DNA from 3 places in the Populibacterium corticicola genome. Region 1 is predicted to be linked to each of the others. Evidence: riboswitches for the same ligand, from Rfam matches in the RefSeq annotation. Region 1 holds a riboswitch; each other region holds the start of a gene.
What was found. Region 1 has a riboswitch for thiamine pyrophosphate ahead of thiM (hydroxyethylthiazole kinase). Riboswitches for the same ligand answer to the same signal wherever they lie in the genome.

Region 1 (3,829 bases):
CTCGTAGCAACCATGACTGGGTCGATCACGATAGGCGGTTGGCAGGAAGGATCAAATTCTTCGATCCAGGAGTGAACGGTTTCGATAGCCGTGGTGGAACCAAGCATGCCGATTTTGATCGCGTTGATATGCGTGTCGTTGCGAACGGAATCTAGTTGAGCGCACAGAAGTTGGGCGTCCACCTGCTCGAAGGTACTGACGCCCTGGGTGTTTTGTGCGACCACGGCGGTGATTGCTGAGACGGCATAGCCGCCGAGTGTCGTGATGGTTTTGCAGTCGGCTTGCAGTCCAGCGCCCGAGGTTGGGTCGGTTCCTGCAATGGTGAGAACTACTGGAAATGTCATGGGGTACTCCATGCGGTCTGAAGTTCACGGGCGGCTAGGAATGGGTTGGATGCGGCGCAAATTGCTGAGACAATCGCCATTCCTGCGGCTCCGGCGCGTTTGATGGGTGAGGTGTCGCCAGCAGCGAGTCCACCAATCGCGACAACGGGTATGCGGCTGTGCGCGGTGAGTTCGGCTAGGCGGTCAAAACCGATTCCGGGTGGCGCATCATGCTTGGTTGAGGTGTCGTGGACGGGGCCAATGCCAAAGTAGTCAGCGGCGTGTTGCAGACGCTCGATGGTCTGTTTCTCCCTGGCTGAAACACCGATGATCGCTGTGGGGCCAAGCCTGTCCCTCAGCTCGATGGGGTCTGCGTCATGCAGGCCGACGTGTACTCCGGCAACGTGCAAGCCTGTCGCCAGCGCCTGTTCAAACACATCGACCCGGTCATTGATGATGAGGGGAACTCTGCGACCAATCGCCATATACACGGATTCGATCTCACGCAGGAACTCAGAATCGGTTGCATCCTTCATACGCAGTTGAACGCACGTAGCTCCGCCGCACACTGCATCCGATACCGTCTGGGCAACCGACCGTCCCGCTCGTTGGCACTGCTCACGATCGGTCACCAAATACGTTGCCAACTGTCGGGCGTCGATCCGCGGAGTGAGGGTCGCTGTCATGAGTTCTCTGGGTTTTTGGCTGCCATATCATCTGCGACGGTCACCCGTCCGTGCGCGGCGAAGGCCCCTCCATCGGCTGCAGCAAGCGCATCAACAAAGTGCACCGCGAAAGTCCCTGGCCCTGATGCCTGACGTTCGGCGTATTCGGCAGCCACTCCATACACACTGTGGGCAAGCACGGCGGCAAGGAACGGGTCTGTTCGAAGAATGCCAAGGTATGCGGCCACGACAGCTCCGAGGGCGCAACCTCCTCCCGTCACCTTCGTCAGCAGTTCGGAGCCGTTGTCCACGCATACGACCCGGTCAGTCCTCGGAGTCCCCACCTGTGCGATGCTCTCAGAATGCCCAGCCTGAACAATCAAGTCCCGTTCCCCCGACACGCACACAACTGCACCAGTATGTCGGCTCAACGAGAGGGCAGCATCAAAGGCCTCCTCGATATGCGCGGTTGAATCAGTTCCACGTCCGCCAACGCCTTGACCAGCCAGCGCCACGATTTCGGAGGCGTTGCCTCGGATTGCAGTTGGCCGGAACTCAAGCAGGTCACTGGCAAGAGCTGTACGAACCGGAAGGGCACCAACCGCTACCGGGTCGAGCACCCACGGTGTTCCACCCTGTTGAGCAGAGTGCGCAGCCTCAACCATCGCTTCGCGTCGGTTAGCGTACGGCGTCCCCACATTAATCAACACGCCGCTGGCGATCCGGGCGAACGGTCCCGCCTCGTCGGCAATGTCAACCATTGCCGGGGAACCGCCCGCAGCCAGGACAACGTTTGCGGTGAACTGCATGACCACGGCGTTGGTCAAGCATTGGACCAGCGGTGTTTTTGCGCGGACGGTATCAACCATGCCGCTCAGGGTGCTGATTTCGGGTAGGACAAAGTCAGGTAAAAGTATGCGCGGCATCTTCGCGACATCCCTTCGCTAGTACTAACTAGAGCAGGTTCAACGGGTGTGATCTCAGCCCAGTGCGGGCACCCCGTGTCAACGCCTCCACCCTAACGCTGCCCGCTCCCCAAAAGCGAGCGTCGTTTTGAACTGCGAGACTCATGGGGACATCTGCCTCACCTGATCCATGCCGCGCGCTTCTCTCCTCCTCCCCCCCCCGAGCACACCTACTCTGATCGGATGTTGCGCCGAACTCAGCCTTTTACCCACGAACTCAGCTCGGAGCGGGCTGAGTTCGTGGGTAAAAGGCTGAGTTCGATCCCGATGTGGATCAGGAAACTTTCTGCGACTCGTACCCATCGCGGCGTCGCCGGAACTCGCGTTCCTGCAGATTCGCGCCACCCGAACAAAAAAGGGACCGAACACCATTGGTGTTCGGTCCCTTGGAGCTAGAGACTAGCTAAACGTCACTGCTGCGTTGGCGGCAGATCTGCTGGTGGTTCCTGATAGACAGGTGGGTGCGGAGGCAGTGGAGCCTGCCCGGCAACAGCACCTGGATCTGCTGGAACGCCGGAACGAGTACCCGCGGAACTGGCGTCTGCGGATGCAGCCTCAGCCTGACGACGAGCCTCGGCAAGAGCCTCAGTCGGGTCAGTCAAACCTGCGGAACGCTCCATGCGCTCACGACGCTCACGACGGCTTTCTGCTGCCTCCTTGCTTGCGGCAAGAGCATCGAGGTCAACGCTCGGTGGCTGAACACCGGTGAAACCGCTGGCAATACCGCTGAGTGCAGCGGTGAATTCCGCTGGAACAACCCACATCTTCGACGACGATCCGTTTGCGATCTCTGGAAGCATCTGTAGGTACTGGTATGCGAGGAGCTTCGGGTCAGCGTCACCCTCGTGGATTGCGTCGAAGACCTGGAGGATAGCGCGTGCTTCACCTTCAGCCTTGAGGATCGCGGACTGTGCCTCACCTTCAGCGCGAAGGATCTGTGCCTGCTTCTCACCTTCAGCGGTAAGAATCTGGGACTGCTTGACACCCTCAGCGGTCAGGATAGCCGCACGACGGTCACGCTCTGCACGCATCTGCTGTTCCATCGAACCCTGAACCGATGCCGGTGGGTCAATCGCCTTGAGTTCGACACGGTTGACGCGGATACCCCAACGACCGGTGGCCTCATCGAGAACACCACGAAGCTGACCGTTGATCTGGTCACGCGAGGTCAGAGTCTGCTCAAGGTCCATCGAACCGATGACGTTACGCAGGGTGGTAACGGTCAACTGCTCGATAGCGGTGATGTAGTTCGCGATCTCGTAGACTGCGGACTTCGGGTCGGTGACCTGGAAGTAGATAACCGAGTCGATCGACACCACGAGGTTGTCGGAGGTGATCACCGGTTGTGGCGGGAAGGAGACGACCTGCTCACGAAGGTCCACTCCAGCGCGTACACGGTCCACGAATGGAACGAGGAAGTGCATACCTGCGTCCATGGTGCGCGAGTAGCGACCCAGACGCTCAACGATGAGTGCAACCGTTTGAGGAACAATACGAACGGACTTGAACAGCAACGTGATCACGAAGATCGCCAGGACGGCAATCACGATCACGATCAGGATGGTTCCACCATCCACAGTTGTTTCATTAGGCACTATAAGCCTCTCTTTCTCTTGGTTGCGAGATCCCGCGCCTTGCCGGCACGAGTGTTAAGCAATTAGACGCCGGGGGCCGGATCAACGACCGCAGTCGCGCCGTCAATCTGGACGACAACTACGTTCGCGCCTTCCACGATAGGCGCGCCGGACAGGGAACGCGCAGTCCACACTTCACCGTTGAACTTCACGCGGCCTGAGACTCCGTCAACGTGGGTGACGGCGATACCGGATTGTCCGACATAGCTGGCAGCGTTCGTCTCCGATCCACTTTGCCAGAA
Region 2 (3,829 bases), on a different contig from region 1:
TGTTCAACTTCACCTGAGAAAAAGGTGTTACTCGGCCTATATCGCCCGTAACGTCATGTGAGGCGAACAACGTCTGATCCCCCACCAGACACAGTCACAACTTAAAGGAACCTGGAAAGAAAAATGGCGAAATTTAAGCGGACATTTTCGGCCGCACTGGTTAGCTCGGCACTCGTCGCCGGCTCCGCCGCATTCGCACCAGCCGCTATCGCGCATCCCGACACCAACGACTCTTCAACCTCAGTCGTTGTACTCGGTCCAGCTACCGTTTACGAATCCCCGAACGCTCCCCTCAAACGCCTTGACACCCCAAAGAAGTCGAAGGCCAAGAAGAGCACAGCAAAGAAGAAGTCCTCGTCGAAGAAGACCACTTCATCGAAGAAAAAGTCTGTCTCCGTCCAGAAGAAGACGGTAAAGAAGACCACCGTTGCTCGACACATCCACGCAGTCTGATCTCATCAACACAGGTCTCGCTGTTCCACAGACCCCAGCGGCGCACCGGCCATGCCCCACTGACAGGGTTTTGCTACCGTGAACACATGTACTTTTCCTCAATCGGCACGATGGGCGTCAAGTCCGGCCAACGTGATGCCGTCATCAGTATTCTGACCCGTTCAAACCCGGCACTTGCCGATATCGGCTGTCTGGTCTACGAGGTTGGCGGACGCGATGACGATCCCAACACCGTGTACGTGTGCGAGGTATGGGAATCAGAAGAAGCACACGCCCAGTCCCTCGAACTTGATTCCGTGAAAGAGACGATTGCCGAGGCCATGCCGCTGTTGACCGGAGATTTTGGCGGATACGACTTCATGGTTGCGGGATCGCCGTTACGCTCTGAGTAATCGCTACCTTATCGTCTAGTTTCTTGTTCTCTGGCACGGTGCATATCAACGGCGATGAGTTTGTGTGCGTAGAGACTCGCACCAACAACCGCAGACGGCATGAAGATGATCGCGCCGAGCGGGATGACAAAACTAAAGTGCACGGCAAGGCCGAATCCCAGAGTTGCGGGGCGGTTGAGTTTCAACAGTTCTTTGCGCCGCGAGTCGGACATTCCGCGGGCTGAGCAGGCACGTTCGGTGAGTTCTCCGGCCAGCAGCCAACCCGAGTACATGGGGTTGAGCACTGCCGCGGTGGTTCCGCCAACAACGGGGATGAGCCCGACCGCAAACAGAGTGATCGAACCGAGCAGCGAGCGCAGCATCAGGCCCCACCGAGTGTGCGCGGAGTCTGGGTCGCGTAGTTCTTCGGCGGGGACGTGGCCGAATTGGTCGCGTTCGACTTCACGCCAGATTTTGGCGTAGATGGGGTCTCCTACCGCTAGGGTTGTCGCGGCGAAGACCGCCACCAGTAGCGCAACGGAGCCGGTGAGCACGGCTAGACCAACGATGAATCGCGCAATCCAGCGGATCTGCTCACCCCAGTTTTCGGCGAAGGGTGTTGCCCACTGGGTGATATCCACAATGTTGATGAGCAAAACAACCACGAGCACAGTCATGACGGCAGAAACGAGGGCAGCAGGAAGGGCACCGAGTAACAGCAGCTTGGGCCGTTTCATCAGCCATCGCGCACCATGGAACAGTTGAGCGGCGCCGTCAATAACGCCCAGTCCGAGCCGCCCGGTCTCACCGACAAGGTCACGTCCAGTTTTCACTGTTGGTCCGCCTTTCACGCAAGTTATCCCTGCTCAGCCTAGGCGCAACGACCTGGTTCCACAAGGTGCTCGTTACGGACAAAGTAGTGACGTGGAGTGTAGGGGTTTCGCGGAGCAGACCCCTATCGGAACGGTAACGAATGTAGTTCGTAACCAATGAGCGTTCGTGCGTCCGACCCACAGCGCACCCGGACACACTACCGAGTCAAAAACCGACGTAATCGCCCATTATTTTTGGGTGACTACCTCGGTTTTTGGGTGGGTGGCAGTCCGTGGCCTGCAGCCCACCCCATCGCTGCACACTGGTTTTTCTGCTACTCTCGCTTACAGCACGGGAGTCCAGTGAGCTGGACTGAGAGGAAGTAATCCAACTTCGACCGTTGAACCTGATCTGGGTCATTCCAGCGAAGGGAGCGTCTCACACTCGCGTTGTGTTGAGCGCTTTCGCGCTCCACGCGCGGAAGTCTTACACAAGCGCCGCTACGCGCCAACGGGTCTACCTTTCCGTGCACTGAGGAAAGGAAACCAATGTCCACACCTACGTTTTTAGCGGCTGGCAGTTCTGCTCCGCCGCAGTCCACACAGATTTCCGACAAGTCGGCAGCAGGTCCGGCATCGGCGCGTGAGATCGTGTCGAGTCCGCTTCGCTTTGGGGTGGGTGCTCGTTTCACGCTCTCGGTCATGAGCGACAACTACGTCCAGCGCATCCTTGGGGCACTCGCCGAGGTTTCGCCTAAGGATCTTGAGATTGAGACCGGAGATGTTTCGACGTGGATCGGCGGACACGAGCGTGATCTGCTCGCGTATCTCACGGCGTTAACACACGCCATTGCTCAGAGCGGCGAGCACGCGTCGCTATCGATTCACCTATCGCGAGGCTGCCCTGGAGAGGCGTCCTGCTCGCTGCCGGGCGGTGCAGGTCCTCGCTCGGTTGAGGTGCCAAAGGGTGCACGCACAGGCGATTGGGTTGCCGCCGAATGGGCGTTGTATCCGCTGGGCACCCCTATGGGTGATGGGGACGCCAATGCCTCGCAGCACATGGCCAAGATTTACGAGGCCATCGAACGGACCAAAACGCATGGCACGTTCCGGACATCACAGCACTTTGTGACCCGGCTTGAGGGTGATGCTGGTCAGATCCTGGAGGATGTTGTGGCAGGTTGGGTGCTCACTGGGCAGGTAGTGCAGCACGTGACAAGCCATGTAACGCTCTCGATCAACAGCCCAAGCCACTCGGGTAGGGAGGCCGGACGGTGAGCGCTCCCATCAAGACTCAAGATTCCCAAGGCATTTCCCCGGAACCTAAGCAGCCGCTGCTCACTGTGCGCGACATCGTTTTGATTGTCACGCTCTCTGTAACGTTTGGGTTCCTGTACTGGGTGCTCGTCCAAGCCTGGTTCACCCTGCAGGTTGTTCTCGGACCCGCCGGAGACCTGTCTCAGCACTTCCTCTTTGGTGGCTGGCTGCTGGTGGCACCACTCGCGATAGCAATCATCCGGCGTCCCGGTGTCGGCATCATCGCTGAGGTGGTCGCTTCCGTTGTGGAGGTTGTATTCCTTGGTTCCCCTGTTGGCCCGATGCTGTTCATTGCGGCTGCCATCCAGGGGTTCGGTTCGGAGCTACCCTTCGCGCTCACCCGCTACCGGAAGTTCACGTGGCCCGTCTACGCACTGTCAGGTCTGTTCGGGGCCGGACTGGTGTTCTTCTTCTCAGCGGCCCGCTCCGGCTGGTACGGCCAAGACATTTTCTGGCTGCGATTCGGTATCCAGTGCGTCTCTGGGATCCTGCTCGGCGGGCTACTCGCGCTCGTCATCATCAACGCGCTACGCCGCACCGGGGTACTGAACAACTTTGCAATCATCCGTGAAGCCCACCTCATCAACACCCCAGCGCGCCGACGTACCGCGAGCGCCCAACCAGACACAGCCAGCGTCAACGCTCCTGAACTCAAGAGCGAGGATCTGACGTGACGTCCGCTCCGGTCATCCGCTATGAATCCGTCACGATCCGATTCCCCGAACCTCCCCACACCGGCCATCCACCGGAACGTGCGGTGCAGGGCCACGGTGAGGGATCGTCGGCAAGCAGTAAACAGCGGGCCATAGGGCCGCTGAACTTCACCATCTCCGCAGGCGAGAAAGTGCTGTTACTTGGCCCGAGCGGGTGCGGGAA
Region 3 (3,829 bases), on a different contig from region 1:
GAAAGGATCCTTGAGTTCTACACGCAACTGTGGGAGGACAAGGTCACGATCGACTTCGCTCACCCGGAACAGGACCTGTCACGTTACAAGTTGGTGCTTGCCCCAGCCTCCTATCTGCTGACCGATGCGGCGTCGGAGAATCTGAAATCGTATGTCGCTGCAGGTGGAGTGCTTGCGGTGTCGTACTTCTCAGGCATCGTGAACGAGAACGACACTGTGCGGCATGGCGGATTGTCGGTAGCGGTGGACGAGGTACTTGGCCTGCGCATCGAGGAGTTCCTGCCGCTACGTGAGCACGAAACCGTCTCGATCTCCACGACCGGTGCGTTGGGCGAGGGCCAGTACACCGGGACCGTGTGGGCCGATGACATCGTGCTCAACGGCGCCGAACCTGTGGCGACCTACGTGGACGGACCAAAGCCTGATGGTGCCGCGATCACCCGCAACGAGTTTGGGCAGGGAAGTGCCTGGTATATCTCGTCTCGTGTGATGGGTGGGGACCTGCGTAACTTCGTTGGCGCGCTGTACGAGGACGCAGGCGTCACGGCCCGCCGCGATCTGCCCGCTGACTTCGAGGTGGTTGAGCGCGTGAGCGAGTCAGGGCAGCGCTTCACGTTCCTCATAAACCACACGGTCGAACAGGTTGACTACACGCCGCGGCGCAGTCCAAGCCTGATTGGCGACGAGTCCGCACCTTCCAGCAGCATCACCGTTCCGGCAGCTGAGGTCGTGGTCGTGCAAGAGTAGCTGGAACACAGGACTCCGAGCGCTGGTACAAGTGACGGCCTGTGGGCTTTTTCGTCGTTCTGTGGGCTTGTTGCCCACAGAACGACGAAAAAGCCCACAGACCGTCGTGTTTAAGACTTGGGTGCCGCGATGCGGCGAACAACCTTGGCGGAACTGCGCTTCGCCAGAACCTGCGTGAGCGTCGCGGCGATAGCCGACACCGCAGAGAAGGTGACGATTGAAGCGATCCGCGCATCATCGTCGTCAAGCGAATGGGAAAGGCCACCGGTGGACTTGTCCCATACCTTCTCCACGACCTTCTGTGCGATCCAGCCAGCGGCAAACGAAATGCCGATAGCCAAAATCTTCTCTGTGGTGGATTGCTTGTTGTCCATGGACACTCCCTGATAGTCGCTTACTGTGCTGTCATCAACGGTATCTGCTGGGTGTAGCTGATGCGACCTGCAACAGGCCCGAAAAGCAAATAAATACTCAGGCTCGTTAGGCGTGTGTGGTTGTCTCGAAGCGAGAGCCAACTTTGCATCCCCGAACCAGGCTTCACTAGACTGGCCCGGTACGACAGGGGAGCGCACCCGTGCGCTGAGAGTGCTTCACGCAGACCCTCGAACCTGATCCGGGTAACACCGGCGTAGGGAGTCGGGCTATCTCGCCATACGTGTACGCGTATGGAACCCCTCCTTTATATTTCGAAGCCGCCGATGCACTGCGGTTTCTCTAAGGAGGAAGAATGGCAACGCCATCATTCACCACTTTTGTGCGGACCGCCACCGCATCCGTACTCGTGCTGTCGCTGACCGCCTGCATGGCAGAACCCCAAGACGACGCTCCGGAGAACTCGCTTGTGCGCGTGGTCGTGCACGACTCGTTCCAACTGTCCGATGAACTTAAAGCGCAGTTTGAACAGCAGAGCGGTTACACGCTGGAGGTCGTCACCAATGGCGACGGCGGAGCGCTTGTTAACAAACTCGTGCTCACCAAGGACGCACCGCTGGGAGACGTCGCCTATGGCGTGGACAACACGTTCGCATCGCGTGCGCTATCCGAGGGCGTGTTCGAGGAATACGTTCCCGCCACGGAGGGTGCCCTCGGCGCTGAGTTGCGACTGTCAGGCGGCAGCGAACTCACCCCAATCGACTTCGGTGACGTGTGCCTGAACATCGACTCGGACTACTACGCAACCGTGGACCTCGCCGAACCACTCGAGCAGGACGGGTTCTTCAACCAGGCCCACGCGGGTAGCGCGGTCGTGACCAACCCGGCCACCTCGTCGCCTGGCCTGGCATTCCTGTTCGCAACCATCGCGAAGTACGGCGAGGACGGCTACCTCGACTACTGGAAACAGCTCAAGGACAACGGGCTGAAGATCGTGGACGGCTGGGAAGACGCCTACTACGTTGACTTCTCATTCTCGGGCGGCGACCGACCAGTCGTACTGTCCTACGCATCGTCGCCAGCCTTCACCGCTACCGAGGACGGCTCGCGCACAAGCACCGAGACGCTCATGAGTACCTGCTACCGCCAGGTTGAATACGCCGGTGTCCTGACCGGCGGCGCAAACCCCGAGGGAGCACAGGCGTTCATCGACTTCCTGATCAGCGACGAGTTCCAATCCACTATCGCCGAGACCATGTACATGTACCCCGTCTCCGAGACCGCCGAGATACCCGAGGAATGGGCATCCTTCGCCCCGGTACCGGACGCCCCCGCGACACTTGACCCAGCGCTGATCGACCAGAAGCGTGACGACTGGATCAAGGAGTGGAGTGCCGAGATTCTTGGCTAACTCCCTTGAGGTGGGTCCGCGTTTGCGGACCCGCCTGCACCGCTTCCTCGTGTGGGGTGGGGCCGCTGCGGTCCCGCTCCTTTTCTTGGCGTTCTTCTTTGCGTGGCCGGTCGTCGCGCTGGTGGGGCGCGGGTTCTTCGAGGACGGAACGCTCGATCTGTCGGGCTTCTTCGAGGTGTTGTCGAGGCCGCGCACCTGGCGCCTGGTTGGAATCACTCTGGGGCAGGGCATTGCCGGTACGGTGGTTTCCCTGCTGCTTGGGATCCCGGGAGCCTATGTGCTCTACCGCTGCTCGTTCCCAGGGCGCACGCTTGCCCGTGGATTCGTGACCATGCCGTTCGTGCTGCCCACCGTGGTGGTGGGTGTCGCCTTCCGAGCGCTGTTCGCCACATCAGGTCCGCTTGGCGGGCTTGGACTCGACGGTACCTTCTGGGCTGTCCTCGCTGCTCTCGTGTTCTTCAACTACTCTGTGGTCGTGCGTACCGTTGGCGGTCTATGGGAAAAGATCGATCCTCGCGCAGCGCAGGCGGCCCGGACCCTTGGTGCGTCGCGGACGCGTGCCTTTCTGACGGTCACGCTCCCGCAACTCGCTCCGGCCATCACCTCGGCCGCTGCCATCGTGTTCCTGTTCTGCGCCACAGCATTTGGAACCGTCATGGTCCTGGGTGGACAGGGATACGGCACGATCGAAACCGAGATCTGGATGCAGACGGTCCAGTTTCTCGACCTCCGCGCCGCAGCGGTGCTGTCAATTCTGCAACTCGCAGTCATCGCGGTGTCGCTGTGGATGACCTCGCGAGCCCGTGCAGGACGAGAACAGGCGCTTGACCTCGCCCCGGCGCAGGCCCGTACGGAGCGGTTGAACCTGAGTAGTCTCCGACGAGACTGGCTCGCCGTACTCGTCACCCTCCTAGTGGGGGCGGGGCTCATCGCCTGGCCGCTCGTGAACTTGATGATGTCCGCGTTCCGCAGGGGGGATACCTGGACCCTCGACAACTTTCGGGCACTGAGCACCACCGGATCGAGTGCCTCCGGCTCGTCGGGAACCCTTGGTGTCACGGTGTGGGAGGCTCTCTACAACTCCGTGGTCATCGCGTTCTACGCCTCAGTCATCGCCCTGAGCATTGGCGGTCTGGTCGCTTACGTGGTGTCCCGTCGTGCGGCCTCACGCAGTGGCCGCGCAGCCTTGACCGGGCTTGAAAACGTGTTCATGTTGCCGCTCGGAGTCTCCGCAGTCACGGTTGGGTTCGGTTTCCTGATCACGATGAACCAACCCCTTGGACTGGACATCGACCTGCG

Region 2: it holds a riboswitch for thiamine pyrophosphate, as region 1 does, so the genes downstream of both, ACFSYH_RS06730 (YkoF family thiamine/hydroxymethylpyrimidine-binding protein) here and thiM (hydroxyethylthiazole kinase) in region 1, are expected to answer to the same signal.
Region 3: it holds a riboswitch for thiamine pyrophosphate, as region 1 does, so the genes downstream of both, ACFSYH_RS05780 (thiamine ABC transporter substrate-binding protein) here and thiM (hydroxyethylthiazole kinase) in region 1, are expected to answer to the same signal.

What each region holds. Positions count from the first base shown of each region.
Region 1 covers NZ_JBHUOP010000001.1:553,875-557,703, reverse strand. The annotation lists gene ACFSYH_RS02615 (bifunctional hydroxymethylpyrimidine kinase/phosphomethylpyrimidine kinase) at 1-344, opposite strand, end outside; gene thiE (thiamine phosphate synthase) at 341-1,009, opposite strand; gene thiM (hydroxyethylthiazole kinase) at 1,006-1,914, opposite strand; TPP riboswitch at 1,908-2,000, opposite strand; gene ACFSYH_RS02600 (SPFH domain-containing protein) at 2,364-3,515, opposite strand; gene ACFSYH_RS02595 (NfeD family protein) at 3,611-3,829, opposite strand, start outside.
Region 2 covers NZ_JBHUOP010000002.1:691,364-695,192, forward strand. The annotation lists gene ACFSYH_RS06715 (hypothetical protein) at 124-453, shown strand; gene ACFSYH_RS06720 (putative quinol monooxygenase) at 540-845, shown strand; gene ACFSYH_RS06725 (EI24 domain-containing protein) at 854-1,657, opposite strand; TPP riboswitch at 1,979-2,087, shown strand; gene ACFSYH_RS06730 (YkoF family thiamine/hydroxymethylpyrimidine-binding protein) at 2,186-2,914, shown strand; gene ACFSYH_RS06735 (ECF transporter S component) at 2,911-3,627, shown strand; gene ACFSYH_RS06740 (ABC transporter ATP-binding protein) at 3,624-3,829, shown strand, end outside.
Region 3 covers NZ_JBHUOP010000002.1:467,057-470,885, reverse strand. The annotation lists gene ACFSYH_RS05790 (beta-galactosidase) at 1-747, shown strand, start outside; gene ACFSYH_RS05785 (DUF4235 domain-containing protein) at 858-1,121, opposite strand; TPP riboswitch at 1,298-1,399, shown strand; gene ACFSYH_RS05780 (thiamine ABC transporter substrate-binding protein) at 1,475-2,530, shown strand; gene ACFSYH_RS05775 (ABC transporter permease) at 2,511-3,829, shown strand, end outside.